Regions from separate parts of the Rhizobium fabae genome, predicted to be linked through region 1. Evidence: predicted binding sites of a transcription regulator. Region 1 holds the regulator's gene; each other region holds the start of a gene.
What was found. Region 1 encodes PhoB, which activates phosphate uptake and scavenging genes when phosphate is short. Its sites were predicted from a motif close to TGTCATNNANCTGTCAT; they were not measured.

Region 1 (10,609 bases):
CAGGCGCAATTTCTCAACATCATGCTCGATCAGACGACGCGCATGAGCAGGCTGGTCGACGACCTTTTGTCGCTCTCCCGCCTGGAGCTGAAATCGCATATCGCGCCTGACGAGAAGATCGATCTGGTGCCGCTGCTCGGCCATGTCAGGGACTCGCTGGTGCCGCTCGCCAGGGACGTCGGCGTCGACATCAACCTGCATTTGCCCGACGGCAAGGTGGAGGTGCTTGGAGACCGCGACGAGCTTGTCCAGGTCTTCGAGAACCTGATGGAAAATGCCTGCAAATACGGCCAGGAGGGCGAAATCGTCGATGTCTGGCTGAAGAACGGCGCGGGCAACCCGGTGGAGGTCAGCATCGTCGACAAAGGCCCCGGCATACCGGCCGAGCACGTGCCGCGCCTGACCGAGCGTTTCTATCGCGTCAGTATCGAGGATAGCCGGTCCAAGAAAGGCACCGGCCTCGGCCTTGCGATCGTCAAGCATATCCTCACACGCCACCGGGCGCGGCTGATCGTAAAATCGGAAGTCGGCAAGGGCACGGATTTTACAGTTCGCTTCTGACAATGTGTTGGCAGTCGTCCTCCTCTCGTCGCCAATATGCAGCCGGTTTATACAACGCGAGGTAGATTGACCGCCGAACTCTTCTGCTCGCTGACACGATTAATCGGCCGAGTTATAATTTCGAATTATAAATCAATAGCTTAAACTGTCACAAATGTTTCATCAGTTTGACATAAAAGGACGAGGCTTAAAGCGCTAAGAGAGTCCCGCCGATGAAAAAAGGCACTGCGAGGGCCTCTCATAGGCCGCACTCACACAAGCCCAAATGCCGGGAGATTTACATGAACACCTTCAAGCTCACCGTTGCCGCGCTCGCTGCAACTGCTGCTTTCGCTGGCGCTGCCGTCGCCCGCGACCAGATTCAGGTTGCTGGTTCGTCCACCGTCCTGCCTTACGCAAAGATCGTCGCCGAGTCCTTCGGCGAAACCTTCACCAACTTCAAAACGCCGGTCGTTGAATCCGGCGGCACGGGCGCTGGTCTGAAGGAATTCTGCAAGGGCGTTGGCGAAGACACCATCGACGTTGCGAACGCTTCGCGTCCGATCAACAAGAATGAAGCCGAAGCCTGCAAGGCTGCCGGCGTAACCGACATCCAGGAAGTCAAGATCGGTTATGACGGCATCGTCTTCGCAACCGACTCGTCCAACCCCGACGTTGCTTACGTTCCGGCCGACATCTACAAGGCCCTCGCAGCCCAGGTCGTCGTTGACGGCAAGCTCGTCGCCAACCCCTACAAGAAGTGGTCGGAAGTCAACCCGAAGCTCCCGGCTGTTGATATCGCTGCCTACATCCCGGGCGAAAAGCACGGCACGCGCGAAGTCTTCGAACAGAACGTTCTCGCCGCCGGCTGCAAGGCTTCGGGCGCTCTTGACGTCATCGCCAAGGAAATCTCCGACAAGGCCGCCCAGGGCAAGGCATGCGTTGCAGTCCGCAAGGACGGCGCTGCAGTCGACATCGACGGCGACTATCCGGAAACCCTCGCACGCATCGCCGCCAACAAGACCGGCGTCGGCGTATTCGGCCTTTCCTTCTATGAAAACAACGCCGACAAGCTCAAGGTTGCGAGCATGAGCGGCATCGTTCCGTCGACCGAAACGATCGCCAACGGCACCTATCCGGTTTCCCGCCCGCTGTTCTTCTATGTCAAGAAGGCACATCTCGGCGCCGTTCCGGGCCTGAAGGAATACGTCAACTTCTTCGTATCCGACAAGATGATCGGCCCCGACGGCCCGCTCGCTGAATACGGCCTCGTTGCCGCTCCGGATGCTGAGCGCGAAGCGATCCGCAAGGACGTCGAAGCCGGCAAGTCCATGTAATGACAATGCCGGCGCGGCGCCTTCAGGCCCGCGCCGGCATTGCTTTATCTCCCTGCCGCCGGCATGTCCGTCGCAGGATTGAATTCATTCCGCATGATTGTAAGCCGAAGGCAAGCTGATGAAGCTGCCGGGCTTGGGGGCTGTGAGCCTGGGGACGTAACGAATGAGCACATCCATCCTACTTTTGTGCCTTGTGGTGATCGGCGCCGCCGCCTATCTGGTCGCGCGCAGCCGTGCCACGGCGCTTGCCGGAGGCAGATCCTCTGCATTGCATTCACGGCCGGCCTATTACGGCGCCTATGCGGCGATCTGGGCGCTTCTTCCTGCCCTCCTCGTCCTCTGCGTCTGGCTTTCCGTCAGCCCCGGCATCATCCAGTCCTCCGTTCGTGGCGCTTTCCCTGACGACGTCAAGGCCCAAGCCGCCGTCGAGCTGGATCTGAGCTATTCGATGGTGGCGACGGTCGCACGAGGCCTGACGATGCTGACCGCCGACGAAGCGGCGGCAGTGGCGACCGATCCGGCCGCCCTGCAGGCCAAGCTCAGCGAAAAGGGTGTGCCGCTCGCCGGTCAGCCGCAGCCTTACATGGTTGATGCCGCCAAGAAGCTCAACGCCATGAGCATGACGAGCCGTCTCGCTATGACGGTGATCGTCCTCGCTCTCGCCATTGCCGGCGCCTTCTATGCGCTGCGCGCCATTGCTCCGCGTTTCCGCGCCCGCAACCGTGTCGAGCGCGTCATGCTCTGGGGCCTGCTGCTCGCCTCGTCGATCGCCATCCTGACGACGATAGGCATCGTGCTTTCGATGCTGTCGGAAGCCGCGCGTTTCTTTGCGGTCGTTCCGGCCGTCGATTTCTTCTTCGGCACCGTCTGGGATCCGCGCTTCGCCGGCGCCGGCGGCTCGTCCTTCGGCCAGTTCGGCCTCATCCCGCTGCTGCTCGGCACGCTCTATATCGGTCTGGTCGCCATGCTGGTTGCCGTGCCGGTCGGTCTCTTCGCCGCCATCTACATGGCCGAATACGCCTCGCCGAAGGTGCGCGCGATTTCAAAGCCGTTGCTCGAAGTGCTCGCCGGCATTCCGACGATCGTCTACGGCTTCTTTGCGCTCGTTACCGTCGGCCCGTTCCTGCGCGATTTCTCCGCCCAGATCAGCGGCCTGCTCTCCGGCAGCTACACCAACTTCATTCAGGCGCAGAGCGTTCTGACGGCCGGCATCGTCATGGGCATCATGCTGATCCCTTACGTGTCTTCGCTGTCGGACGATATCATCACCGCCGTGCCGCGGGCGCTGCGTGACGGTTCGCTCGGTCTCGGTGCCACGCGCTCGGAAACCATCAAGAAAGTGGTTCTGCCCGCAGCCCTTCCAGGCATCGTCGGCGCATTGCTGATGACCGCCTCGCGCGCCATCGGTGAAACCATGATCGTCGTGCTGGCCGCCGGTGTGGCCGCCCGCATCCAGATCAATCCCTTCGAGCCGATGACGACGGTGACCGTCAAGATCGTCAACCAGCTGACCGGCGACCTTGAGTTCACCTCGCCGCAGACGCTGGTTGCCTTCGCCCTTGGCATCACGCTGTTCTGCATCACGCTTTGCCTCAACATCTATGCGCTCTACATCGTGCGCAAATACCGGGAGCAGTACGAATGACGGATATTGTTTCTCCCGCCGGCGTCACCGTTTCCAAAGCGCCTGCGCGCCGCGATATCGGCATCAAGCGCCGTTACGCCGCCGAACGCCGGTTCCAGGCCTATGGCATCGCCGCCATCACCTTCGGTCTGGTCTTCCTCTTCATCCTGCTGTGGACGGTGATCGGCAAAGGCTACACCGCCTTCCAGCAGACCGCGATCACTCTGCCGATCGAGTTTGTTGAGAAGACGATCGACCCGGACAACAAGCGCGCCACCGACCCTTCGGTTCTGGTCGCCGCCAACTATCCGGTTCTCCTGCGTGACTCGATCGTCAAGCAGCTGAACATCAATGCTTCGAGCCGTCCCGATGTGCGCGATGCGACCGCCATGCTCTCCAAGGGTGCGCCGATCCAGCTGCGCGACATGGTCGTTGCCGATCCTTCGATCATCGGCAAGACGGTCAACGTCACGGTGCTCGCCGACGCCAATGTCGACAGTGCCAACAAGGGCCAGATCGACCTTTCGGTCGATGAGAAGAACCGCAAGGTCAACGACAAGCAGGTTGCCTGGATGAACGAGCTGAAGGCGAGCGGCGCTCTCCACAAGCAGTTCAACACCGGCCTCTTCGTCAACGGCAATTCCAGCCGTCCGGAGGCCGCGGGCCTCGGCGTCGCCCTGATCGGCTCGCTCTACCTGATGCTGATCGTGCTCGTGCTTGCCCTGCCGATCGGCGTCGCCGCCTCGATCTATCTCGAGGAGTTCGCGCCGAAGAACAAGCTGACGGACCTGATCGAGGTCAACATCAACAACCTCGCCGCTGTTCCCTCTATCGTTTACGGTCTGCTCGGTCTTTCCGTCTTCATCAACTTCGTCGGCCTGCCGCGCTCGGCTTCGCTGGTCGGCGGTCTGGTGCTGACGCTGATGACCCTGCCGACGATCATCATCGCGACACGCGCCGCCCTCCGCGCTGTGCCGCCGTCGATCCGCGCTGCAGCGCTCGGCCTCGGCGCCTCGAAGATGCAGATGGTGTTCCACCATGTTCTGCCGCTCGCCATGCCCGGTATCCTCACCGGCACGATCATCGGCCTGGCGCACGCGCTCGGCGAGACCGCGCCGCTGCTCCTCATCGGTATGGTCGCCTTCGTCGCCAATGCACCCGCGACGCCGCTCGAACCCTCGACGGCCCTGCCCGTGCAGGTCTATATGTGGGCAAACGAGGCCGAACGTGCCTTCGTGGAGCGTACTTCGGGTGCCATCATCGTCCTGCTCCTGTTCCTGATCGTCATGAACATGGGCGCCATCCTCTTGCGTCGTCGCTTCGAGCGCCGCTGGTAAACGGAGTTAAACATCATGAACATGTTGACGGAAGCAGCAGTTGAAAAGGCGCTGGATCAGAAGATGAGCAACGTCCCGTATAAGATGATCGGACAGGATGTCTCGGTTTACTACGGCGAGAAGCGCGCGCTTTTCGATGTGAACCTGAACATCCGCGAAAACACCGTAACCGCGCTGATCGGCCCCTCGGGCTGTGGCAAGTCGACCTTCCTGCGGAGCCTCAACCGCATGAACGATACGATCGACGGCTGCCGCGTCACCGGCAAGATCACGCTCGACACCGACGATATCTATGATCCCGATATCGACGTCGTCGAACTTCGCGCCCGCGTCGGCATGGTCTTCCAGAAGCCGAACCCGTTCCCGAAGACGATCTATGAAAACGTCTCCTACGGCCCGCGCATCCACGGCCTTGCCAAGTCGAAGGCCGATCTCGACCAGATCGTCGAGACCAGCCTGCAGCGTGCCGGCCTCTGGAACGAAGTCAAGGACCGCGTGCACGAATCCGGCACCGGCCTCTCCGGCGGTCAGCAGCAGCGCCTCTGCATTGCCCGCGCCGTCGCTGTCAGCCCCGAAGTCATCCTGATGGACGAGCCCTGCTCGGCGCTCGACCCGATCGCCACCGCCAAGGTTGAGGAACTGATCCACGAACTGCGCGAGAACTACACGATCGTCATCGTCACCCACTCCATGCAGCAGGCCGCGCGTGTCTCGCAGCGCACCGCCATGTTCCACCTCGGCAACCTCGTCGAGGAGAACGACACCGACAAGATGTTCACCAATCCCGACGATCCGCGCACCCAGGACTACATCATGGGTCGCTTCGGCTGATTTTGGCGACAGCAAGCCTTCCCGTTATTCGAGGATAAAGCCCCATGGCATCGACACATATTTTTTCTGCCTATGATGATGATCTGAAGTTCCTGTCCAGGCGGATTTCCGAGATGGGCGGCCTGGCCGAGCAGATGGTCAGCGAATCCGTCCGGGCGCTGGTCAACGGCGATACCGCGCTGGCGCAGAAGGTCATCTCCGACGATGTGATCCTCGATCACGCCGAACGCGAAATCGGCGACAAGGCGATCGTCACCATCGCCCGCCGTCAGCCGATGGCCTCGGACCTGCGTGAAATCATGGGTTCGATCCGGATCGCCGCCGATCTCGAACGTGTCGGCGATCTCGGCAAGAACACCGCCAAGCGCGTCATCGCCGTGCAGAGCACCGGCGTTCCCCGCAAGCTCGCCCGCGGTCTCGAGCATCTCTCCGAACTGGCGCTCGTCCAGCTCAAGGAAGTGCTCGATGTCTACACCAATCGCTCCGCCGACAAGGCGAACGCGATCCGCGAACGCGACAACGAGATCGACGCGATGTACACCTCGCTGTTCCGCGAACTCCTGACCTACATGATGGAAGATCCGCGCAACATTACGAGCTGCACGCATCTCCTCTTCTGTGCCAAAAACATCGAGCGCATTGGCGACCACGCCACCAACATCGCCGAGACGATCTTCTACATGGCGACAGGTGCGCAGCCGGAAGGCGATCGTCCAAAGGACGACAGCGCCAACACCGTTGGCGCTGTGACGGAATAACGGTTCCGGACCTGCCGATTGCGTGCGCGCCCATCCGGGCGCGCAAAGAGGTCGCAGCCACTTTCTGATTTTGCGCAAGATCCCGTGCTTAAATCACCCCCGGTTTAAGGATCGTGCGCGAGGAGACCAACACGCATGATCCCGAGAGTTGCAGTTGTTGAAGACGAGGAAGCCCTCAGCGTGCTTCTTCGCTACAATCTCGAAGCAGAAGGCTTCGAGGTCGATACCATCCTTCGTGGCGACGAGGCCGAAATCAGGCTTCAGGAGCGCACGCCCGATCTTCTCATCCTCGATTGGATGCTGCCCGGCGTCTCCGGCATCGAGCTCTGCCGGCGCCTGCGCATGCGGCCGGAAACCGAGCGCCTGCCGATCATCATGCTGACGGCGCGCGGCGAAGAGAGCGAGCGCGTGCGCGGGCTTTCGACGGGTGCCGACGATTACGTCGTCAAGCCCTTCTCGACGCCCGAGCTCGTCGCCCGCGTCAAGGCGATGCTGCGCCGCGCCCGTCCGGAAGTTCTGTCCACGGTGCTGAAATGCGGCGATATCGAACTCGACCGCGAAACCCATCGCGTCCATCGCAAGAGCCGCGAAGTCCGCCTCGGCCCCACGGAATTCCGCCTGCTGGAATTCCTGATGTCGTCGCCGGGCCGGGTTTTCTCCCGCTCGCAGCTTCTGGACGGCGTCTGGGGTCACGATATCTACGTCGACGAGCGCACCGTTGATGTCCATGTCGGCCGCTTGCGCAAGGCGCTGAACTTTTCCAACATGCAGGACGTCATCCGCACCGTCCGCGGCGCCGGTTATTCGATGGAAGCCTGACGGCTTCCATTCCAATCGCATAAAAAAACGGGCCGCTTGGCCCGTTTCTCATGTGACAATGTTCGCTCGCTTAGCTGATGCGCGCGGCCGCCCTGCGGCGCTCATTGACCGGCTGGTAGGCCAGCTTCTGGTGATAGCCGCAATAGGGCGAATTGTCCGGGGATTCGCAGCCGCAGAAGTGGAAGTCGTCCTTCAGCGGATCGCCGACCGGCCACTTGCAGGTGCGTTCGGTGAGTTCCGTCAGGCCGAGGCGGCGGGAAATCGGCACGACCACGTTGCCGGCCGGCACGTATTCCATTTCCTCGATCGTTTCGATCTCGATCTCTTCCTTCAGCATCGTTGCGCCCTGCTGGCGGGTAACGGTGCGGGTAGCGATGCGCGAGGCATAGTTCGGTGCGCGCGGCGCCGATGTCGCGCGCTTGGGCGTTCGCGCCGTGGTGGCCGTGCCGCCGGCCTTGGCGCGGCCGGGAAGGCTGAGCCTGTGCACCTTGCCGATGACCGCGTTTCTGCTGACCCCGCCGAGCTGCGCAGCGATCTGGCTGGCGCTCAGTCCTTCGGCCCAAAGCTTCTTGAGTTTCTCGACCCGCTCGTCTGTCCAGTTCATGCCCTGTCTCCACCTTTTGCGTTGGTGATGGCAGAATCCCTCACCGTTGTCCCGGAAGTCTCCGAAACAAGAAACGCCTGATCAATTTTGGTGACTAGTTCCGCCGCATGCAGTCTAGTAATTGAACTTTAACCTAGTGTGAGGCTGACTCCGTGACAAGAGTCGCATGAATCCGGATGAATCGAATTCGGAGTTTTCCCCAACTTGCTGCCCCTGCGTGTCATTTCTGCAATAATGCCTGTTGAAGGTCGAAAATGCCGCTGTACAAGCTTGCTGCATACGCTAAGGGCGCAGTTTTGTTGACATTGCAGCGCGAAAAGGAAATAGTGCCACTCGCCGCCGCAAGGCGGCATTTTTGATTTTTCGGACCTGGTTTCCTTAGCCGGAGTCCAGCGCCTTGATAACATTGACGGGAGATCGCGCTATGGCTGAAGCCGCGCCGCTTTATGACACCTATTCTCGTGCCCCGCTGCGGTTCGAGCGAGGCGAGGGCGTGTGGCTGATCACCGAAAGCGGCGAGCGATATCTCGATTTCGGCGCCGGCGTTGCCGTCACCTCAGTCGGCCATAGCAACCCGCATGTGGTCAATGCGCTGAAGGAGCAGGCCGACAAGGTCTGGCACCTCTCGAACATTTATGAAATTCCCGGCCAGGAGCGCCTGGCAAAGCGCCTGACGGATGCTACCTTCGCAGACAAGGTGTTCTTTACCAACTCGGGCGCGGAAGCGCTGGAATGCGCGATCAAGACGGCGCGTCGCTACCAGTATTCCAAGGGCCATCCCGAGCGTTTCCATATCATCACCTTTGAAGGCGCCTTCCACGGGCGGACGCTGGCGACGATCGCTGCCGGCGGCCAGGAAAAATATCTCGAAGGCTTCGGCCCCAAGGCGCCGGGCTTCGACCAGGTGCCGTTCGGCGACATCGAAGCTGTCCGCGCCGCGGTCACCGATGCCACGGCCGCAATTCTCATCGAGCCGGTGCAGGGCGAGGGCGGCGTCCGTCCCGCCACCACCGAATTCATGAAGGCGCTTCGCCAAATCTGTGACGAGAAGGGCCTGCTGCTGATCCTCGACGAGGTTCAGACCGGCGTTGGCCGTACCGGCAAGCTCTTCGCCCATGAATGGTCGGGTATCACCCCCGATATCATGGCTGTCGCCAAGGGCATCGGCGGCGGTTTCCCGCTCGGCGCCTGCCTTGCCACCGCCGAGGCCGCCTCCGGCATGAAGGCCGGCACGCATGGTTCGACTTATGGCGGCAATCCGCTCGCCATGGCCGTCGGCAGTGCCGTGCTCGACATCATCCTCGCCGAAGGCTTCCTCCAGCAGGTGTGTGACGTCGCGCTGGTCTTCCGCCAGGGTCTCGCCTCGTTGAAGGATCGTTATCCCGACGTGATCGAGGATATCAGAGGCGAGGGGCTTCTGCTCGGCATCAAGGCTGCTATTCCTTCCGCCGAACTGCTGCAGGCGATCCGCGCCGCCCATCTGCTCGGCGTGCCCGCCGGGGATAACGTCATCCGCCTTCTCCCCCCGCTCGTCGTCACCGCCGAGGAGGCCCGCGAGGGCCTCGTCCGCATCGAGCGCGCCGCCGAGAGCATTCGCGCCTCCAAGGTCAAGAAGACGGCTTGAACGGATTGCCGCCTACGGGCGCACGACAGGTAAGAACACGATATGGCTCCTAAACATTTCCTCGACCTTTCGGCGGTCACATCAGCCGATCTCAGAACCATCATGAACGATGCGCTCGCCCGCAAGCAGGCCTTCAAGGCCGGCACGGGCGACAAGCCGCTCGCCGGCAAGATGCTGGCGATGATCTTCGAGAAGCCGTCGACGCGCACCCGCGTTTCCTTCGATGTCGGCATGCGCCAGCTCGGCGGCGAAACGCTGTTCCTCTCCGGCACCGAGATGCAGCTCGGCCGCGCCGAGACGATCGGCGACACCGCCAAGGTGCTCTCGCGCTATGTCGATGCGATCATGATCCGCACGACCGAGCATTCGCGGCTGCTGGAGCTTGCCGAGCATGCGACCGTACCTGTGATCAATGCGCTGACGGATGACACCCATCCCTGCCAGATCATGGCCGATATCATGACCTTCGAGGAGCATCGCGGCCCGATCAAGGGCAAGACCATCGCCTGGACCGGCGACGGCAACAACGTGCTGCATTCGCTGGTCGAGGGCGCTGCCCGCTTCGGCTATCGCATGAACATGGCGGTGCCTCTTGGTTCCGAGCCCAAGGATCACTATCTGAACTGGGCCCGCAATGAGGGCGCCGAAATCATGCTCTGCCATGATGCCGACCGTGCGGTCGCCGGCGTCGATTGCGTGGTGACCGATACCTGGGTCTCCATGAATCAGGAACATCGGGCCCGGGGTCACAATGTCTTCCAGCCTTATCAGGTCAATGCGGCCTTGATGGCGAAGGCCGGCAATGATGCATTGTTCATGCATTGCCTGCCCGCTCATCGCGGTGAGGAAGTGACGGATGAAGTGATCGACGGCCCGCAATCCGTGGTCTTCGATGAAGCGGAAAACCGTCTTCATGCGCAGAAGTCGATTCTTGCTTGGTGCCTGGGCGCGATCTGAACCATAATCTGGTGTCGCCGAGTCAAAAACTCGCGACCGCGCGAGCGGCGGGCACGCTGGCCCATCGCTCTGAAAACTAGGAGTGAAAGCCATGGCAGAAGCTGCAGCCGCCCTCGGCCAGTTCGATTTCGCCGGCGATGATCATGTCGTCCCCTTTCAGGTGGAGGGTCTGGATGTG
Region 2 (10,609 bases), on a different contig from region 1:
CCTGTGGTGGTTTCGATGCCCGTGGCATGACCGTATTCCGGATGGCCGGCGGTCTTCGAGCCGAGCTGACGAAACTGCTTCAGATCCTCGACCGTCATGTCGGGGTAACCGGTCAAATACAGCAGCGAGTAGAGCAGCATCGAGCCGTGACCGGCGGAAAGAACGAAGCGGTCGCGGTTCGGCCAATGCGGCTTCTTGGGGTCGAAGCGCAGATACTTGGTGAAAAGGACCGTTGCCACGTCAGCCATGCCCATCGGCATGCCAGGGTGGCCGGAATTCGCCTTTTCAACGGCATCCATGGCGAGGAAGCGGATCGCATTCGCCATCCGGTCATTTTGTTGGAGAGAGGTCATGGCTTTTCTGCAAACTCCGGGTGTCGGGGGATGGCCTCGAGCCTCCAAGACCATCGAGTGAAAGCGGCTGAGACATAGCAGTTGGGGCTGGCAAGTCAATAAATGGCGGGCCAAATCCGGGTGGCCCGCAGTGTTTTTTGACATTTGATCGCGCGGTTGCACAAAAGTCGAATCTTGCGTCGCGGACGTGCGGAAAGCATTCATCCACAAGATAGGCCGGTGGGCAGATGACGGGATTTATTGACGGGCCGTCGGCGAGCTGCATATCCTCTTGATATGACAGGATCGGCGCAGAGGGCCGATTCGCAGATCCTGCACGGGAATCGAAAAGGCATGACGCCCACGGGCAAAACCATGGAAGCAGCGCTCAACGAGCTGAGACAGGCGATTTCGAACCTCGAAAATGCCGTCGACATGCGCATCGAGCGGCAGCGTGAGCAGGGCGAGATCGAGGGCGAGGTTCGGCGCGTGCATGCCGACCGTTCGCGGCTGGCGCAGGAGCTCGACCAGGCTGAATTCCGTGCCAACCGGCTGGAGGAGGTCAACCGCGAGGTGTCGCGGCGGCTGGTGACGGCGATGGAAACGATCCGCGCTGTTCTGGATCGCTGATAGAAAGAGTATGGCATGGCGCAGGTGACGGTAACGATCGACGGCAAGGCCTATCGCATGGCCTGCGAGGAAGGGCAGGAGGAACACCTGACCGATCTCGCCATCCGCTTCGACCACTATGTCGCCCATCTCAAGGGTCAGTTCGGCGAAATCGGCGATCTCAGGATCACCGTCATGGCCGGCATCATGATCATGGACGAGATTTCCGAGCTGACGCGCCGCGTTGCCGGGCTGGAATCCGAACTCGAGTCGCTGCGCGGCAATCGCGACACCGTGCTTGCCGCGACAGCACGCACGGAGGAAAACCTGGCTGCGGCGTTGAGCGAAGTGTCAAGCCGAATCCGCGGCATCACCGACAAGCTGAATGGCCGCGCGGCGCCCGAACTCAATTAAATAGGGACGGCCTGCCGTCGCCACTGGCGCGTCAGCGCAAACGACCTTATATATCGCGATGCGGTCTGCGCCTCTCGACAGGAACCACAATCCCTGGGGCCATACTCGATCCAAAGGGAGCTGTCCCTGGCCAGGCCTGTGGGCCTGGACACACGGCGCCCACCTACGTTTGTAGGCACCCAGGATCGTAAACATCCACCGGTGGTCGTGGATCGCACCCTTCCCTTTTATCGTCGGCAAATACGCCTGATGTGGCGGGCGAACGCGGCTTGCGCGTCCGCCCCTTTCAACGCGTCTATTACTTCTTCAGGCCCGGAAGCGTGACCTGGAAGACCTGGAACATTGTATCGACGTTGGCGCCGCCCTCCGCCTTGTAGGCTGCGCCCACCTGGAAGCCGTCCTGCGTCAGGAAGTCGTTGTCATTGGCGACGAACAGGAAATAGTCGTCCGGCAGGTTCGGATCGAGAACGCTTGCGAGACCCATGGCTTCCCATTTTTCCGACAAATTGTTTTTGTCGTTCGGTGCGCCATTGTGGAGGCCGAAACGGGCAAGATCAGCCTTGTCGTTGAGGTCGATGAAGGGCGTCAGCGTTGCCGGCGTCAGCGAGGGATCGATGGCGCCCTTCGGCGCGATCGGCTTGCCGGCGTCGAAATCGCTGCCGGCGATATCAGTTGCGGCGGAAAGATCGACGACGTTGATCTTGCGGTAGAGCGAGGTGTCACCCTTCACGCCCTGGCCGTTGCCGCTGTCGCGGGAGAGCATCAGGAAGGTCTTGTCGGAAAGGGCGACGATTTCGCTCTCTGCGGCGACCGTCGTCTTGTCCTTGGCATCCTTGAAGACCGGCAGCGGCACGACATATTCGTGCACCAGCTTCAGATGATCGGGGTCGGCGGCGTCATAGACCATGGCGCGGGTGTTCTGGCGGGTCGAGCTGGAATCGCCGCCGTCCTGGCGGGCCGCCGACTGAAGTACAGCGATGATGAACCTACCATCAGGCGTCATCTCCATGCCTTCGAGACCCTGATTGTTCTGGCGGCCGGTCTCCGGGTCCTTCGGATCGGGCGCGGAGGCGCCGGGGCCAGGATTGTTGGAGGCAAAGCTCAGTGCGCCCTTGCGCATCGGCAAAAGCGACTTCGGCGGCTGGGTGGCCGAGAGCAGATGACCGTCGGCCGAGAAGCGATAGATGTAGGGGCCGTATTCGTCGCTGACGAACATGGTGCCGTCGGCCATGCGGATGATTGCCTCGTTGTCGAGCGCGATCTTGCCGTTCACCGCCTGCGGCAGCGGCGGGAAGCTGCCGGCAGCGGGGCGGACACCGGATTCCGGATCGAGACCAGTCATGTCCCCACCCTTGTCATCGAGGAAGAGCATGGAATCGGCAAGCTTTGCGTCGACGCCCGACTGTTCCTTGCCGGCCTCGGGTGCTGCACCCGGAGCGGTCGGGGTCAGGCCAATCGAGATGGTGTTCAGGCGAGGGCGATAATCGACGGTGCCGGCGACGTTGTAACCGCGGTCGGGCAGCAGGTAGAGCGTGCCCTTGTAGCTGGCGCCGTCGCGGCTCCAGGCGGCGGGATCGATCGCCATGCCGGAGCCGGAGCCGAAGGTTTCACCGAATTTGTCGCGCTGGTTGGCCGGGATGCGGCCGACGCCGACCAGGCCCTTGTTGACGAAGGTGAGGCTGCCGACGGTGGCGGAATTCTCAGCGCTCGCAACGGCCGGAATGGCGGCGGATGCCCCGAGAATAGCGGCGAACAGCCGCGATGCATATGGTCTGACGTTCTTCATGAAATAGCCTCTCGGTCAAAAAGCGTTCTTGCAACGGTGCCCGCATGCAAGCTCGACACCGCTTCAAATGAATCCGGCTTTGGATTGAATTTCCTCAGGGCAGAACAAGCCCCGGATTTTCGTCCCCCAATATGCCCGGCTAACGGTCTAAGGCGGGATCGTGATATCTGGATGACGTTTTTGAGAAACTGGTTCGCAAACCGCTACGCGCTTTTGTGCAGCAGCTCTAACCGACCGGATAGGGCCCTTCGGCAAAGACCTCGTCGTGGTAACCCTTGGAGCCGACATCGAGCGCCAGCGGGCTTCGCCATTCCCTGCCGTCGCGCAGGCAATCGAGCAGGAAGCGGAAATCATATCGCGGCTGCCAGCCGAGGTCCCGCCTAGCGCGTTCGTTGACATAGACGCGATCGAGCGTCGGAAACATTTTCCAGCCGTGTTCGGCATAGAGGGCACCGGCACCCGGAAACAGCCGCTCGACAACAGCAGGCGCGCCTTGCCGGATCTCGGCGAGATCGCCTGACGAAAACGGTGTCGTAGCAGAGACGATGTAGCGGCCGAAGCCGATTGCCGGCGCCCTTTCGAGCGCCAGAAGATGGGCAGCGACCACATCGCTGATGTCGACGCGGCGATGGAGCAGCTCGTTGGCCTGAGCATTGTCAGCCGAATAGCGGTTTCGAATATCAGGATCGTCGTCGGTCTCCGGGAAGAAGCGCGAGGTCCGGAGAACGACAACAGGCAGGCGGGACTTGCGGGCGAAGAGTTCGCAGACGCCTTCGGCGGCGAGTTTGGTCACGCCGTAGATATTCCTTGCAACAGGGAGCACGTCCTCTGTGACCCACGCCGCCGGTTCGCCGGCGGCCGGCGTCAATGCGGCACCGAAGGCGCTGGTGGTGCTGGTGAAGACGAAGCTTGAAACACCGGAGGCGGCGGCCTCTTCGAGCAGGTTCAGCGTGCCGCCGACATTGGTGTCGAGGAAATCGCGATTGCCGTGGGTCGCCACATGCGGCTTATGCAGCGTCGCGGCGTGGATGACATGGCGGACGCCAGACATGGCCTGGCTGACGAAGCCGCGGTCGCCGATCGAGCCGACCATGTCGGTAAATGCCGATGGTTTGATATCGATGCCGCGCGCCCACCGGCCTTCCGCCCTCAGAGTGCGCATCAGCGCCTCTCCGAGATGGCCGGCACTTCCCGTCACCAGTATCGTCATCGCATCCTCTCCTGACCCTTCGGCGGCGGACGCTATAAAGACCGGTGTCCGGAGACAACGCATAAATTATGCAGGGGAATGCAGGAAAGCTGCAGGCTCAGTCGATTGTCGTGACGAGGCGGCCGGCGCTGCCGTCGGAAAGCGTGATCCGGTCCCACGTCACCCGGCCGGCTGCGATCGGCATCAATGCATTGTCGTTAGCGCCGGTTTCAAACGTCAGTGACAGGAGCCTGCCTTCATGCCAGCCACGCTCCTCCAGAGACTGTTCGTTGGCGGCGATTTCAGCGGATGCGTAGGAGAAAAGCGAGCGGCCGAGAAAGGCGGCGAGCGGTGCGCGCCATTCCGCCTGGCGCGAGCGGGAGGCGGACAGCAGCCGGTGGGTAACGTCGCAGATCAGATGCACCGGCCGGATGGAATCCTCGACCAGCCGCTTCAGTGCCGCATCGGCCGAGACATGCGGCGGCGAAGCGAAAATCCGCTCCAGCCTGACAGCCTGCTCGGGCGAAAGGGCGAGCTGACCGCGTTCCCAACGCGAAACGGTCGCCTGGTTGACGCTGAGGAGTTCGGCGAGATGCTGCTGCTTCATGCTGCGTAGCAGCCGCATACGGCGTATGCCAGTCCCCGATATCGTCATCTGTCCTGCGCCCCATATTTTCGCCAGCTTACGCTTTCAGCGAACCGGGAGACAAGTTGCTCCGTTATTCCGGCTGGCTTTCCAAATCACTTCTCAATCGGTCGAGGATCGAGAGCGCATGGCCGGCATAGGCGCTGATCCAGCGGTCGTAGATATGTTTGATCGGCAAGCTGTTCAGGTGGTTCCAGCGCTCGCGGCCTTCCTTCCTGGCGATGACCAGGTCGGCTTCCTCCAGCACTTTCAGATGCTGCATCACCGTGCATCGGTCCATCTCGGGAAACGTCTCGCAAAGTGCACCTGTCGTGCGGGGACCGTCCTTCAGGAGGTCGAGAATTTCGCGACGGCGATGATGGGCCAGCGCCTTGAAAACAGGATCGTCTTGTGATTCGCTTAACATGTTATGTTTTTATAACATGATGATATCAGGTGCAATGGAGAAGAGGAGAAGTATCATGTCTCTCGGAATCCGCGTTTCCGGCCGCATCGGCCGTCCCGTCGCCGACGTGTTCGATGCCGTCGTCAACCCGAAGAAGCTCAGCAGCTATTTCACCACGATCGGCGGGGCGAGTGGGCCGCTCGTCCAGGGCACGACGGTGACCTGGTGGAAGGATGCGGCGGTCGAGGTGGTCGAACTCGTACCGGAAAGCCGCATCGTGCTGCGCTGGGACGGCGGCACCGCCGAGGACAAGACGAGGTACAAGACGTTGGTGGAGATGAACTTCAAACCGCTGGAGGATGGCGGCACGCTGGTGACGATCGCCGAGAATGGCTGGCGCGATGACGAGGCCGGCCGGCGCGGCACCTATCTCAACTGCGAGGGCTGGACGCAGATGCTTTGCAGCATGAAGGCTTTTGTCGAATACGGCATCAACCTGCGCGAGGGCATGTATCTCAGCGAAATGAAGGGTGAGCCGGCGAGCGCGCCGGATGTTTGACCAGCAGGCCGGCCTCGAGGAGATCGGCGGCGCATCGCCAGACTTCGCTTGCCTGTCACACTGCGGGTGCTAATTTCCCGAGTCGATACTTCATCTCATTCCGGGAGATTCATTATGCAGCTTGGTATGGTTGGTTTGGGCCGCATGGGCAATTACATGGTCCAGCGGCTGATGCGGGGCGGTCACGAATGCGTGGTCTATGACGCCAGGCCGGAAAGCGTTGCCGAGCTCGCGGGCCTCGGCGCGACCGGCAGCGCCTCGCTGGAAGAATTCGTCTCGAAGCTCACCCATCCCAGAGCGATCTGGCTGATGCTGCCGGCGGCGATCGTCGACAAGGTGCTGGCGAGCCTGGTGCCGCTCTTGCAAAATGGCGACATCGTCATCGACGGCGGCAACTCCTATTACCACGACGACATTCGCCGTGGCGCTGAGCTCATCAGCAAGGGCATCCATTATGTTGACGTCGGCACCAGTGGCGGCGTCTTCGGCCTCGAGCGCGGCTACTGCCTAATGATCGGCGGAGAGAAGGGCACCGTCCAGCACCTTTCCCCGATCTTTGCGGCGCTCGCACCCGGCGCGGGCACCACGGAAGCCTCGCCGAACCGCACCGCCGAAGCAGTTGCGGCCAGCACCGCCGAGCAAGGCTATCTGCATTGCGGCCCGCACGGGGCCGGCCATTTCGTCAAGATGGTGCATAACGGCATCGAATACGGCCTGATGGCTGCTTATGCCGAAGGCCTGAACATCCTGAAACACGCCAATATCGGCGCCGCCTCGCACGTCGCGGATGCGGAAACTGCGCCGCTCGCCCACCCCGAACATTTCCAATACGACTTCAATCTGCAGGACGTCTCGGAAGTCTGGCGCCGCGGTAGTGTCATCACTTCCTGGCTGCTCGATCTCACGGCCGATGCGCTGCATGCCGATCCGGCGCTGTCGAAATATGCGGGCCGCGTCTCCGACAGCGGCGAAGGCCGCTGGACGATCATGGCGGCAATCGACGAAAGCGTGCCGACGCCGGTGCTGAGCGCTGCGCTCTACGGCCGCTTCTCCTCGCGCGACAATGACGAGTTCGCCAACAAGGTGCTGTCGGCGATGCGCGCGGGCTTCGGCGGCCACGTGGAAAAGCCGGCTCCGAAATCCTGAAGGCAGGCAGCTCCCCCAGTCGTTTCGAACAACGCCGTCATTCTGAGGCCAGGGCCTAACGGCCCCGGCCTGGGAGGCGGCGACATCGGCTGCGGCGCATTTTCGGGCGGCATGCACTAGCCATCGGTATGGTTTGCCTACGGCTTGCTGGCGGCACCGGTCGCGAGTATCCATTGCTGAAAAGGGAAATGTCGAGGCTGCTTCGTCCAAGCGGCCGGCACTCCATTGGAGGCGGTCATGGCGCGTGGCAGGGCAGGGGGCTTGAAGGCCGCCATATCGGGTGTGCTGGCTTTCATTGCGCTTGTGGGGGCGGTTTTACCGGGCTTTGCCCAGACGCCACCCGCCCAAGCGCCAGTCGCGACCACCCCGCCGGCGCAGGTGCGTGAGATGATGCAGCTGATGCAGACGCCCGAGGTCAAGCAATGGATGTCGACGCAGATGGCGGCGACGCCTGCGGCAAACGCGGCGGCTGAAAACCAGATGTCGGTCCTGTCGGGCCTGCTGCAGCATGCCCGCCGGCATGTCTCGATGGTCTCCGATGCGGCGATGATGCTGCCTTCGCAGATCGGCAATGCGTCCTCGCTGCTCATGGGTGAAATCGCAGCCAATGGCTGGACACGCATGATAACGCAGTTCCTGGGGATTTTCCTGCTCGGCGGGATCGTCGAAAGCATTGCCCGTTATGCCTTCCGTCGCCGTCGCTATCGGCTCCAGCACATGGCGGGCATGCATCTGGCGCCGCGCGTCATCCCGGCGCTGATCTTTGCAGCAGCAACGGTGCTGACGCTTCTCAGCCTCGGCTGGCCACCGTTCAGCCAGAGCATTGCGATTGTCTGTGTCGTTGCACTCATCGTCCAGCGCTTTACGATCTGCCTCGGCGGTGTGCTGGTCGATCTCATCGGACTGGCGCGGGCCGAGGAAGAACGGCAGGGCATCACCGCTCCTGATATGCCGGGGCATGCCGTCGCACTCTTCTGGTATCGCCGTTGCGCAACCTTCCTCATCTATTTCGTGTTCGGCTGGGCGGTGATCCAGTCGATGGAGCCGCTCGGCTATTCCCCGAGCGTCCGGCTCCTCGTGGGCTACATCCTCGGCATCGGCCTGCTGCTCATCGCGATCGAGGCGGTCTGGTCGCGGCCGAACAAGGACGAAAAGCGCGGGCACGGGATCTCCTGGGCGCTCACCGTCTATTTCCTGCTGCTCTGGAGCCTCTGGGTCTCGGGCTTCAACTGGCTGCTCTGGCTCGGCGTCTACGCGCTGCTGTTGCCGCGGGTGCTCGCCGTCTCGACGCTCGCGGTGAAGTCGCTGCAGCAGACCGAAGCGAGTTTCCTTGCCACGCGCCGCATTGCGACCGTGCTGCTCGACCGCGGCGTGCGTGCGCTGATCATAGCCGTTGCCGCCGTCTGGTTCGGGCGGATGCTCGGCGTCGGCGCCGACACGATGGCCGCCGGCGACACGATGGTCGACAAGATCGCCCGCGGTGTCATCGGCGGTATCGTCATCCTGCTGGCGGCCGACCTGTTTTGGCACGTGGTAAAAGCCTATATCGACGGCCAGTTGCTCGACTCGCCCCTGGACGGCGCTGCCACGGACGAGGAGAAGGCCAAACGCGCGCGGATGCAGACGCTGCTGCCGATCTTCCGCAACATCCTTGCCGTCGTGATCGCCGTCATCGCTGCGCTGATGGTGCTTTCGGGCCTCGGTATCGAGATCGGACCGCTGATCGCCGGTGCCGGCGTCGTCGGCGTCGCGGTCGGCTTTGGCGCGCAGACGATCGTCAAGGACGTCATCAGCGGCATGTTCTATCTCTGGGACGATGCCTTCCGCGTCGGCGAATATATCGAAAGCGGCAGCCACAAGGGTGTGGTCGAAGCCTTCAGCCTGCGCTCGGTGAAACTCAGACACCATCGCGGGCCGCTGACGACGGTGCCTTTCGGCGAACTCGGCGCGGTGAAGAACCTCAACCGCGACTGGACGATCGACAAGATTAGCCTCAACGTCAAATACGACACCGATCTCGTCAAAGCGAAGAAGGTGATCAAGCAGATCGGACAAACGCTGCTCGAAAATCCGGAATTCGGCCCTCATATCATCGAGACGTTGAAGATGAAGGGTGTCGAGCAGTTCGGCGAATTCGCGATCGAGATCCGGCTGTCGATGATGACGAAACCAGGCGAACAATTCGTCATCCGTCGCAACGCGCTGGCGATGATCCGCAATGCCTTCAAGGAAAACGGCATCGAATTCGCCGTGCCGACGGTGCAGGTGGCGGGTGATCGCGACGCGGATGTGGATGCTGCCGTCGCGCGCTACGCTGCGCATGCACGGGCCGGCAGTGAACCGGCCGCATGAGGGCAGGCGCCTTCTGCATGCCGGCTCCTCCGCACATTCCAATCTCCGTCATGGCGGCAAGGCATTCGTAAACTTACGAAAATGCAATGTGATGTTAAGCGCGCCTGCGCAAATTCGCCCCAATTGAGGATGATGGAGGCGCAGGCGGCGGGCTGGGGTAGCGTCGGGCAGGGCTTCATAGAGCTTATATGCCTCTTATGTTACGTCATTTCGGAAATGATTCCCCACCAGCTGGAAATTGCGCGCAGGTAAGAGATGTCGGGTCACGACAATTTGGAAGAAATGGAAGAGACGGACGGTTTTTTCCTCGGGCTTTTCAGACGTTACAGGACGCCGCTGACGGCAGCAGCGACACTGGTGGTCTTCTGCCTCGTCGGTTACGCGATTATGCAGCTCACCAACGAGGTGCGCTATGATGACGTCGTCGATGCACTGGCGGCGACCCGGCCGAGCGCGATTCTGCTCGCGCTGTTCTTCACGGCGCTCAGTTTCCTCTCGCTTGTTTTCTACGATCTCAACGCCATCGAATATATCGGCAAGAAGCTGCCCTTTCCGCACGTGGCGCTGACGGCGTTCAGCGCCTATGCCGTCGGCAATACCGCCGGTTTCGGCGCGCTTTCGGGCGGTGCGATCCGCTACCGAGCCTATACGCGCCTCGGGCTCTCGCCGGAGGATATCGGCCGGATCATCGCTTTCGTCACGCTCTCCTTCGGTCTCGGGCTTGCAGGTGTCGCGGCGATCGCCCTCCTCATCATCGCCGACGAGATCGGGCCGCTCATCGGTGTCAGCGCCTTGCTTCTCCGGGTGATTGCCGGCTCGATCATCGCCATTCTCGGCGCGGCGATGATCATCGGCCGCGAGGGCCGCGCGCTCAATCTCGGCCCTGTGGAAATCCGCCTGCCGGATTCGCGCACCTGGTCGCGCCAGTTCCTTGTCACCGCCTTCGATATCGCCGCTTCGGCCTCCGTGCTTTACGTGCTGCTGCCGCAGACGGCGATCGGCTGGCCGGTCTTCCTCGCCGTCTATGCGATCGCCGTCGGTCTCGGCGTGCTGAGCCATGTTCCGGCCGGTTTGGGTGTGTTCGAAACCGTGATCATCGCGTCGCTCGGCAGCGCGGTGAACATCGATGCCGTGCTCGGATCGCTGGTGATCTACCGGCTCATCTACCATGTGCTGCCGCTTTTGATCGCC
Region 3 (10,609 bases), on a different contig from region 1:
CGCGGCATCATCGAATCGTTGAAGACGATCGAAAACTCCGCCGAGATCGAGGCGAGGATCATGAAGATCGCGGGATAGAGAACCGGCGAGCCGGGCGCTGCGAACCACAGGCAGAAAAGGCTCGCGATCTTGATGATGGCGAAGAAACCGATCCAGGGCTTGCGGGAGCCGGACTGGTCGGCGATCGAGCCGAGAACGGGCGAGAGCAGGGCGATGATCACCGAGGAGATCGTCGCCATGTTGCTCCACGTCGTCTGGGCGGAAACCGGGTCGGCGGTCAGGCGCGAGACGAAATAAGGCCCGAAGATGAAGGTGGTGACCACAGTGAAAAAGGGCTGGGCCGCCCAGTCGAAGAACATCCACCCCCAGATGCCCTTCTCCGTGGCCTTTGGCGGCTGCGTTCCTGTCCAGTCAATGCGATTCAACATCCGCTCCTTTTTCGCGGACTGTCTCACCTCACCCGGTCGCGCGCAAGATCGGTCAGAATGCCTGCGGCAACGGTAATGCGCGCAAGATTGGGATCGCCGCCGTCGCTGAGGCTCGAAAGCTCCTCGAGGATGCGGTTGATGCGGATGCGATCCTGGGCATGCCAGGCCTGTACGGGCAGCTTCTCCTTGCCATGGTCGGACAGGGCCGAGATGACGATATCGCGTCTGGCGCTGGCGATCTGGTCGATGCTGCGGGCAAGCGCCAGGTTCTCGTAATGGTCGGAGGTGAGGATCCGTCCGCCTGCCGCCAGCAGCCTGCCGATGCGGAAGGTCTGCGACACCGCGAAATAGTTTTCGGCGGCGCGCACCAGGGGCTCGCCGGTGCGCTCGGCGATCTGCATGATCTCCGGCACCAGGGCGAAGCTCGGCAGGCTGGCGATCTCGGCAGCGAGCTTTTCGGGCACCCCCGCCTGGCTGTATTCCGCCTGGCGGGCAGCGGCATCGGCCGCCGCCTGCTCGGCAAAGGCAGGCTTCAGCTTCTTCAGAGCTGCCTGCAGCCGGCTAATCACCTCAGCCATATCGGCCTTGGTCATGCCGGTCTTCAGCAGCAGGCGCGTCAGTACGATAAAGCTGTGGCTGATCTCCTCGTAGATGCGGTTCTGCATCTCGCCGGAAACCTTGCCGTCGAGGGCGTCCGTTTCGGCCCAGAGCCGGGTCAGGTCGAAACCGTCGCGGGCGACGATCGCCGCGCGCACGACTTCCGGCGCCGAAGCCGCCGTTGCGTCCATCATGGCGACGGTGAAGCTCGGCCCGCCACGGTTGATCGCCTCGTTGGCGAGAACGGTTGCGACGATTTCGCGCTTCAGGCGGTGGCCGGCGATATCGCCGGCGTTCGACTTCTGCATCTTCACGGGGAAATAATTCGAAAGCGTCGTGGTGAAATAGGGATCGTCAGGCAGATCGCTTGCGGCCAGCGCATCGAAGAGCACGATCTTGGCATAGGACACCAGCACGCCGATTTCCGGCCGGGTCAGCGGCTTGCCGGCGGCATAGCGCTCGGCGAGCGTCGCGTCGTCCGGCAGCGTTTCGACCTTGCGGTTCAGCTGTTTGGCGCCTTCGAGAACGGTCATGAAGCGCGCAAGCTCCAGGCCGTTTGCTGTGCCTTTGCGCGCTGTCAGCGAGATGGCCAGCGACTGCAGGTAATTGTTGCGCAGCACGAGGATCGCCACTTCGTCGGTCATCGACGAAAGAAGCTGGTCGCGTTTTGCCCGCGTCAGGCGCCCGTCATGCATGGCGGCCGCCAGCGCGATCTTGATGTTGACCTCGACGTCCGAAGTGTTGACGCCGGCCGAGTTGTCGATGGCGTCGGAATTGCAGCGTCCGCCGTTGAGACCATAGGCGATGCGGCCCTTCTGGGTGACGCCGAGGTTTGCACCCTCGCCGATCACCTTGGCGCCGACCTCCGTCGCGGTAATGCGGATCGGGTCGTTGGCGCGGTCGCCGACTTCGGCGTCGGTTTCGGAGGGAGCCTTCACATAGGTGCCGATGCCGCCGAACCAAAGCAGGTCGACCGGGCTCTTCAGGATCGCCGTTATGATCTCGAAGGGTGTGGCGACTGATTTGTCGATGCCGATCGCGGCAACCGCTTCCGGCGTCAGCGTGACCGATTTCGCCGAGCGGGAAATGATCATCGCGCCTTTTGAAAGCACGCTCTTGTCAAAATCCTGCCAGCTCGAGCGAGGCAGGTTAAAGAGGCGCTGCCGTTCGGCAAGCGTCTTTTCCATATCAGGATCGGGATCGATGATGATGTCGCGGTGATCGAAGGCGGCAATGAGGCGGATCTTGGGAGAGAGCAGCATGCCGTTGCCGAAGACGTCGCCCGACATGTCGCCGACGCCGGCGACGGTGAAGGGTGTCGTCTGGATGTCGATGTCCATTTCGCGGAAATGGCGTTTCACCGTTTCCCAAGCGCCGCGGGCGGTGATGCCCATCTTCTTGTGGTCGTAACCGGCCGAGCCGCCGGAGGCAAAGGCGTCGTCCAGCCAGAAGCCGGCCTCCTGCGCCAGGGCGTTGGCGGTGTCGGAGAAGGTTGCCGTGCCCTTGTCGGCGGCAACGACAAAATAGGGGTCGTCGCCGTCGAGCCTGACCGTATCCTTCGGCGGCACGATACCGGCGCCGGATATGTTGTCGGTGATCGAAAGTAGGGTGCGGATATAAGTCTTGTAGGCTTCGCGGCCGGCATTGAAGATCTCGTCACGGCTGCCACCGACGGGAAGCTTCTTCGGGTAGAAGCCGCCCTTGGCACCGACCGGCACGATAACGGCATTCTTCACCTGCTGGGCCTTAACGAGGCCGAGCACCTCCGTGCGGTAATCTTCGGCCCGATCAGACCAGCGCAGGCCGCCGCGCGCCACCTTGCCGAAGCGCAGATGCACGCCTTCGACTTCGACGCCATAGACGAACATTTCGCGGAAGGGTTTCGGCTCCGGCAGTCCGTCGACCAGGTTCGGATCGAGCTTGAAGGCAAGCATCGGCTTCGGCGAACCGTCGGCGTTCTTCTGGAAATAATTGGTGCGCAGCGTCGCATCGACTACATTGACGTAGCGGCGCAGGATACGGTCGTCGTCGAGGCTCGGGACGTCGGCGAGCGCGGCTTCGATCGTCTGGTGCAGCTCGGAAAGCTTCTTCAAGCGGACCTTTTCCGAAAGCCTGGTGTCGAGCGTGTCATGGAAGAGACGGAATATGGCGGCGGCGATCGCAGGATATTTGTCGAGCGTCGTTGCGATATAATCCTGCGAATAGGCAATGCCGGCCTGGCGGAGATAACGCGCATAGGCGCGCAGCACGTTGGCTTCACGCGCCGAAAGCCCGGCCGACAGGATCAGCCGGTTGAAGCTGTCATTATCGATCGTACCGGCAAAGGCGGCGACGAAAGCTTCCTCAAGGGCGGCGCCGTAACGCTGCAGGTCGATTTCGCCGCCGTTGCGGGCCTCGAGTTCCATATCGTGCAGCACGACGAATTTAGTTTCTCCATCGGCCACCGGCACTCCGATGTCGAAGGTGCGTTCGCTGACGACGTTGAAACCGAGGTTTTCCAGAAGCGGCACGCGGCGCGATAGCGCCAGCTGGCCGCCGGCGTGGAAGATCTTCAGCGACAGGGTTCGGCCCTGCTCTTCCTCGCGATGATAGAACTGGATGCGAAGCGGCTCGTCGGCCGCGCAAGCGCCGATATCGGCGAGGTCGGCCACGGTCTCTTCCGGCGTGAAGGAATCCTGAAAGGCTTGATCGACCGATAGTTTCGGCGCCTTGGGTCCGGCCAGCGCCTCGAAACGATCGTCCCAACGTGCGGTGATTTCCCGGATCGTCTGCTCCAGCTTCGCCTGCGGAATGCGCGGCGTCTTGCCGCCGGAGCGGCCGATGATGAAATGCACGCGCGCCACGCCGCCTTCCGGGAAAGCCGGGTAATAGGCGGAGACACGGCCGTCATAGACGGTCTTCAGATAGGTGCCGATCCGCTCGCGCACGATCGAGTCATACTCCTCGCGCGGCACGTAGACGATCACCGAGACAAAGCGGTCGAAATGGTCGATGCGCGGCAGGGCGCGCACGCGTGGCCGGTCGGCCAGATCGTTGATCTGTTCGGCAAAGCTCGCAAGCAAGGTCGTGTCGATCTGAAAGAGATCGTCGCGCGGATAGGATTCCAGCGTGTTGTCGAGCATGCGACCGGAATGGCTCATCGGGTCGAAGCCGAAATGCTCCTTCACCTTCTCGATCTTGGAACGCAGCAGCGGGATCTCGGAGGCGAGCGACGTATAGGCCGTCGAGGTGAAAAGACCGACGATACGCAGCTCGCCGGTGACGTTGCCGTCGGCATCGAAGCGCTTGACGCCGACATAATCCATATAGGCGCGGCGATGGACGATCGATTTCACGTTCGCCTTGGTGACGATGAGGAAGTCCGGGCCGTCGAGGAAGGCGAGAATCTCGGGCGTCGTCGTCACGGCGTCCTTGCCGGTGCGCAGCACGAGGACGTCGGGGTTGGAGAGGATACCGAGGCCAGCGCCCTTGTCACGCTCGACCTTGGCGTCGGCGCCCTTGCCGGAATAGACATATTCGCGCATGCCGAGGAAGGTGAAATTCTCATCGCGCAGCCAGCTCAGGAAGGCGATCGCCTCGGCGTGTTCGGCCTTCCTGCGGCCGGCGCCATTGGCCGCAAGCTCGGCGATCACGCCATCGAGTTTGGCAAGCATCGGCTTCCAGTCGGAGACCGACAGGCGGACCTGTTCGAGCACGGTCTGTACGCGTTTGATGAGATCGGCGGCCTGGCTGGAATTGAGCGGCGCGATATGAAGCTGGATATGGCTGACGCGCGCGGCCGGATCGCTCGGATGATCGGCGGAATAAAGCGCGGGTGCCTTGCTCTTTTCGATTACCAGGATGGGATGCACGGCCATGAACAGGTCGCGGTAGGTGCTCGTCACCTCACCCATGACCGATTCATAGAGGAAAGGCATGTTTCTGTCGGTGACCGAAAGCACCGAGACGGCGGTGCCGTCAGGCGTGACATCGGCAATGGTGTCGATGCTGACGCGCGGCGCCTTGCCGTTCCAGGCGGCGAGTTCCTTGGCCGAATGCACGGCGGTGAGCGCCAGCATCTCAGGCGTATAGAGTTCGAGATCGTCATTGCTGGCCCGACCGAAGAGAATTTCCGGATCGAGATGGGCCTCGCTTGTCGCCTTGGCGATCTTACGCGCGCTCTCGATCTGCTTTTCTCGTTTCGGATTGTTTCTGGCAGCCATGAATCGCCTCCCGCGATGATCTGATTTTCTGCAAGCTATCAGAAGATTCCTCGAAAAAATCTCTAAAATAGAGGCTTGCAGGATCGTTTTGATACTTTTTGACGTTGAAAATGAGAAATTTTTGAAGATTTTCCGCTTTTATGGCCAAAACGAATGGAAGGTCCTCTTCCGGCATTTCGTTTCGCCACACATTTCCATGCTCGCGTGAAGAATGGTTGACAGCGTGGCGTCAAAAAGATCATCAAACGCCATCATCATTCGGACCTTGATATCATGTCGGAAAATGCAGCGGGCGCAGTCCTCGTCATCTCAAGCCATGTGGTGCGCGGCTCGGTCGGAAACCGGGCGGCCGTCTTTGCGCTGGAGACGCTCGGTCATCCGGTCTGGGCGCTCCCGACCGTCGTGCTGCCCTGGCATCCCGGCCATGGCCGCTCGACGCGGCTGACCTTTGCGGAATCCGATTTCGACGCGGCGATCGACGATCTGATCCGCGCGCCGTGGATCGGCGAAGTCAAGGCGGTGCTGTCCGGCTATTTCGGCAATGCCGCCCAGGCGCGCTCCGTCGCCCGGCTGATCGGTGCGCTCAGACAAGACAATCCTGAATTGCTTTATGTCTGCGATCCGGTCATGGGCGATCTCGGCGGCCTCTACGTGCCGCAAACGACCGCCGAGGCCATTCGCGACCATCTCATCCCACTCGCCTCGCTCGCGACGCCGAACCGCTACGAGCTCGCCTGGCTTTCGGGTGCGGCGCTCGAAGACAACAGCGCGATCATGGAGGCGGCGCTGGCGCTCGGGCCATCGCGCATGCTCGTTACTTCGGCCGTGCCGATGATGGCGGGTGGTACCGGCAATCTTTATCTTTCAGGCCGTCACGCGCTTCTCGCCGAGCACCGCGTCGTCGAAAACCCGCCGAACGGTCTTGGCGACCTGCTCGCCGCCGTCTTCCTGTCGCGCCTGCTGTCCGGTCTCGAGGACGAAAAGGCGCTGCAGCTTGCCACCGCCAGCGTCTTCGAGGTGCTTGCGCGCGCCGTCAAACGCGGCAGCAATGAGTTGATGTTGGCAAGCGATGCTTCCAGTCTCTCGACGCCAATGGCCATGGTGCAGATGCGCCGGCTTGTGCACCCGGCGCAGCGACGGAAAAAATGACGCATTTGCCGATGCATGCATTTTGCAGTGCAACAGTTGATCTTGTCGTTCGTGCGCGCTAATCCAGAAGCATGCAGCGTTTTCCAACACCTCTTCTGGACGGCTATCGCAACTTTATGCACGGGCGTTATGCCGACGCCCGCGACAGGTATCGGCAGCTTGCCGAAAACGGTCAGAGTCCCCACACGCTGGTTATTGCCTGCTCGGACTCGCGTGCAGCACCGGAGCTGATCTTCGATGCCGGCCCGGGTGAGCTCTTCGTCATCCGCAACGTCGCCAACATGGTGCCGCCTTACGAGCCGGACGGTCATTTCCATTCGACGTCGGCGGCGCTCGAATTTGCGGTGCAGGCGCTCAAGGTCTCCGATATCGTCGTGATGGGCCATGGTCGCTGCGGCGGCATTCGCGCAGCGCTCGACCCGAATGCCGAGCCGCTGTCGCCCGGCGATTTCATCGGCCGCTGGATGTCGCTGGTCAAACCTGCCGCCGAGCAGATCCAGAGCAACGACGTGATGACGGCCGCCGAACGGCAGACTGCGCTGGAGCGTGTCTCCATCCGCAATTCGATCAATAATCTCAGAACCTTCCCTGACATCAAGGCGCTCGAGGAAGCGGGAAAAATGCATCTTCACGGCGCCTGGTTCGACATCTCGACCGGTGAACTCTGGGTCATGGATGCCGAGACGCGCGACTTCATTCGTCCCGAAATCTAGGGACGCGCCGCTTTATCACTTTTTTAAGAATTGTTGATAAGCTCGTCGTCAATTGGTTGCGCACGACCGACGTTTTTGCTCACCGTGGCGATTGGCGATGAAGTTCGAAACCATCAAAAGGGTCATCCTGGCGGCTATCATGCTGCCCTTCGTCTTCATGATTATTGAAGGCATCGTCGTTATACGATCCTCGGTCAAGCAATACAGGGATCTCGAGAAGGACCGGCAGTTTGCCGATGTGCTCGCCCGTGGCGGGTCCATCGCCGCCACGGAGATCCTGAGCGAAATCGGCGCTACCCGCCGCTACCTCGCCCATCCCAGCGACCGGACTGCCATCGACATGCAGAGAAGCCGAGTGACGCTCGATGACGAGCGCCGGGCTTTCTATGCCAGCCTACCCTCGCGAGATACGCTCGACGCGGGGCTGGCCGACGAACTGGCGACTCTCAGCCTTGCCTACAGCCGCATCGTCGCCACACGCAGCGCCGTCGACCAGGGTCGCTATGCCCACAGCGATCCCGGTTCCATTTACTGGTTCGCGGCTCTCAAACAACTGGCTATCGTCGATGCGCTTTCACCTTTGATCAGCGATCCGGTGCTGCTGGACAAATCCAACCAGCTGATGGGCATCCTGCTGACCTATTACGGCGAAAGGCTGATCACCATTGTCGGCACCCGTTACCTCGACCAGGGCCTTTCCGCCAGGTTTCCGGTGGAGCTGTTCGTGCAGGGCAAGGTCATGATCGGCGAGGGCATGGAGCATATGGTTTTCCATTCCTCCGCGCCGACTGCGCGTGACATCGTCGCCTATCTCGCTCACGCCAGCCAGGTGAAGGCGAATGCGATCACCGATTCCATCCTTGCCGGATCACGGCCGACACACGCCGTGCGCGACATCTGGGCGGCCGCGCAGAACGAACGGATGGCCTTTCTGCAGCAGAAGATCGTCGAGGCGGCGAGAGACATTCACGAGACCGGTGAAAGCCTTTCGACGCGCTCGCATATTCACCTGACGCTGATTCTTTCGCTGTGCGCCGGTCTGCTCATTCTCGCCACGTTGGTGACGTTGCTGGCGGCAAGGGGCCTGCGCCTGATCGACCGGCTGACGCGGGATCGCGAGATGCTGGTGGGCGAGTTGCGTAATGCCGCCCAAACCGACCTTCTGACCGGCCTTTACAACAGGCGTGGCTTCGAGGTCGCCGCATCGGCGCTTCTCACGCAGGCCGAGCACGGGTCACGCTGGATCTCCGTCGTGCTCTTCGACCTCGATCATTTCAAGAAGATCAACGATATCAACGGCCATGATGCCGGCGACGCCGTGCTGCGGCATGTCGCAAGCGTCGCACGCGAGAATTTCCGGTCCTTCGATCTGCTGGTGCGCCATGGCGGCGAGGAGTTCCTGGCGCTTCTGCCGGATTCGACGCCTGACGACGCCGCTACCGTTGCAGAGTGCGTGCGGCTGGCGATCGAAGCGGCGGAAATCCCTTTGCCGGGCGGCGATCTTATCAAGGTCACGGCGAGCTTCGGATGCGCCGGCCGGGCAAACGAAGCCTTCAACCGGAACTTCGAGGACCTGGTCAAGCGCGCCGACCTGGCGCTTTATGCCGCCAAGGCCTCCGGCCGCAATTGCGTCGTCTCGGGACCGACCGTGCCCGTGATGACGCAGGAGGATCGACGCAAGACGGCATCGGGCGGCGGTTTCGATTCCCGCATATAAAAAACGCCGCATATCGCAGCGGCGTTTCCGGATATCCTTATCGATGATGGCTTATCTGCCGTCGATTTGCTGGCCGATATAGGCAATCGCCTGCTGATAGACGCTTGCGGCGTTCCAGCCCTGGATAGCGACGAAATTCGGTTCTCCCGGCTGATAGCCGGCGCCGGGGCGCCATCCATGCCCCTTGAGGAAATTCGCGGTCGACGCGAGCGCATCGGCGCGGGAACCGACCATATCGACACGGCCATCGCCATCGCCGTCGGCGCCGAAGCGTACGACATTGCGCGGCAGGAATTGCGTCTGACCGATTTCGCCATGGGCAGCGCCCCTGGCCTGCGGGCTCAGATAACCCTCAGAGACGAGCTGGAGTGCGGCATAGAGCTGGTCGGTGAAATAATCCGAACGACGGCAGTCATAGGCAAGGGTGGAAACAGCCGACATCGTGTGCTGGTTGCCCATGTAGCTGCCGAAACCGGTTTCCATGCCCCAGATCGCGATCAGCGGGCCGGCCGGAACGCCGAAACGGCGCTCGATCGAGGCAAAGAGCGCCTGGTTGGCGGCTTTCATCGAACGGCCGCGGGAAATGACGGCGGCACCGCCGCGCTTCTGCATGAACGCGTCGAAGGACAGCTTGAAGCTTTTCTGGCCGCGGTCGGCGGCGATCGTCGGCTTGTTGTAGCTGACATTGGCGAAGGCGCGGCTCAAGACCGATTGGCTGACGCCATTGGCCGCTGCGGTCTGCTTGAAATCGGCAACCCAGGCCTCGAAGCCGGCGCTGGTATTGCCGCATTGCGCGCCCTGCGCGAACGCCGGTACCGCATGGAGGACGCCCATCGCCGCGGCGGCCGCCAGAAACAACTTTGTCATGCGCATCGAGAAACCCCGCTTCCGATCTGCTAAAGCGCGTCGCCTCGCATGGGAATGTACGACGCGCCTCAAGTCTTCGTTTCATACTGCCTTCACCCATGCACGGGTTAGGCGGCATGCATTGCTTGACGCCGGGCAAGAATGCCAGCCGAAGGCGATTTTGTCACGATCACCTTTCAGCAGATGCTTATAGACGGGCGCATCCTCAACTCGGCAAAAAGCCCTGCCATCATCAGCAGGGCTTTAGCATGTTATGGTTTACAAATGGTATCAGGCCGCCTGCTTGCGCGGCTTGATGAGGCCGCGATTGACGAGCAGCTCGGCGATCTGGATGGCGTTCAGCGCCGCGCCCTTGCGCAGGTTGTCGGAGACCACCCACATGTTGAGGCCGTTTTCGACCGTCGCATCCTCACGGATGCGCGAGATGTAGGTCGCGTCCTCACCAGCGGATTCATATGGCGTGATGTAGCCGCCGTTCTCGCGCTTGTCGATGACGAGGCAGCCGGGCGCATCGCGCAGGATGTCGCGGGCCTGATCGGCGGTGATCTCGTTTTCGAATTCGATGTTGACCGATTCCGAATGGCCGATGAAGACAGGCACACGCACGGCCGTGCAGGTCACCTTGATCTTCGGGTCGAGCATCTTCTTCGTCTCGGCCAGCACCTTCCACTCTTCCTTGGTGTAGCCGTCCTCCATGAAAGAATCGATATGGGGGATGACGTTGAAGGCGATACGCTTGGTGAACTTCTTGTTCTCGATCGGATCGGCGACGAAGACGGCGCGCGTCTGGTTGAAGAGCTCATCCATGCCATCCTTGCCGGCGCCGGAGACCGACTGGTAGGTCGATACGACGACGCGCTTGATCTTGGCGAAGTCGTGCAGCGGCTTCAGCGCCACCACCAGCTGGGCGGTCGAGCAATTCGGGTTGGCGATGAT

Region 2: EFB14_RS16120 (esterase-like activity of phytase family protein) is a predicted target of PhoB. The motif match lies at 3,302-3,318, and genes of this name have one in related genera.
Region 3: EFB14_RS28545 (NAD-glutamate dehydrogenase) is a predicted target of PhoB. The motif match lies at 5,432-5,448, and genes of this name have one in related genera.

Annotation. Positions count from the first base shown of each region.
Region 1 covers NZ_ML133649.1:179,835-190,443, reverse strand. The annotation lists gene phoR (phosphate regulon sensor histidine kinase PhoR) at 1-561, shown strand, start outside; gene EFB14_RS12150 (substrate-binding domain-containing protein) at 843-1,877, shown strand; gene pstC (phosphate ABC transporter permease subunit PstC) at 2,041-3,522, shown strand; gene pstA (phosphate ABC transporter permease PstA) at 3,519-4,838, shown strand; gene pstB (phosphate ABC transporter ATP-binding protein PstB) at 4,854-5,669, shown strand; gene phoU (phosphate signaling complex protein PhoU) at 5,714-6,427, shown strand; gene phoB (phosphate regulon transcriptional regulator PhoB) at 6,563-7,246, shown strand; gene EFB14_RS12120 (GcrA family cell cycle regulator) at 7,317-7,850, opposite strand; gene EFB14_RS12115 (aspartate aminotransferase family protein) at 8,275-9,474, shown strand; gene argF (ornithine carbamoyltransferase) at 9,517-10,431, shown strand; gene EFB14_RS12105 (Hsp33 family molecular chaperone) at 10,523-10,609, shown strand, end outside.
Region 2 covers NZ_ML133651.1:104,536-115,144, reverse strand. The annotation lists gene tkt (transketolase) at 1-353, opposite strand, end outside; gene EFB14_RS16135 (DUF4164 domain-containing protein) at 687-962, shown strand; gene EFB14_RS16130 (cell division protein ZapA) at 978-1,355, shown strand; RNA gene ssrS (6S RNA) at 1,415-1,573, shown strand; gene EFB14_RS16120 (esterase-like activity of phytase family protein) at 1,654-3,141, opposite strand; gene EFB14_RS16115 (NAD-dependent epimerase/dehydratase family protein) at 3,368-4,351, opposite strand; gene EFB14_RS16110 (helix-turn-helix domain-containing protein) at 4,449-4,985, opposite strand; gene EFB14_RS16105 (ArsR/SmtB family transcription factor) at 5,050-5,382, opposite strand; gene EFB14_RS16100 (SRPBCC domain-containing protein) at 5,438-5,920, shown strand; gene gnd (phosphogluconate dehydrogenase (NAD(+)-dependent, decarboxylating)) at 6,035-7,066, shown strand; gene EFB14_RS16090 (mechanosensitive ion channel family protein) at 7,304-9,418, shown strand; gene mprF (bifunctional lysylphosphatidylglycerol flippase/synthetase MprF) at 9,674-10,609, shown strand, end outside.
Region 3 covers NZ_ML133661.1:90,124-100,732, forward strand. The annotation lists gene EFB14_RS28540 (MFS transporter) at 1-428, opposite strand, end outside; gene EFB14_RS28545 (NAD-glutamate dehydrogenase) at 452-5,227, opposite strand; gene pdxY (pyridoxal kinase PdxY) at 5,501-6,376, shown strand; gene EFB14_RS28560 (carbonic anhydrase) at 6,448-7,089, shown strand; gene EFB14_RS28565 (GGDEF domain-containing protein) at 7,187-8,806, shown strand; gene EFB14_RS28570 (lytic murein transglycosylase) at 8,858-9,679, opposite strand; gene EFB14_RS28575 (aspartate-semialdehyde dehydrogenase) at 9,944-10,609, opposite strand, start outside.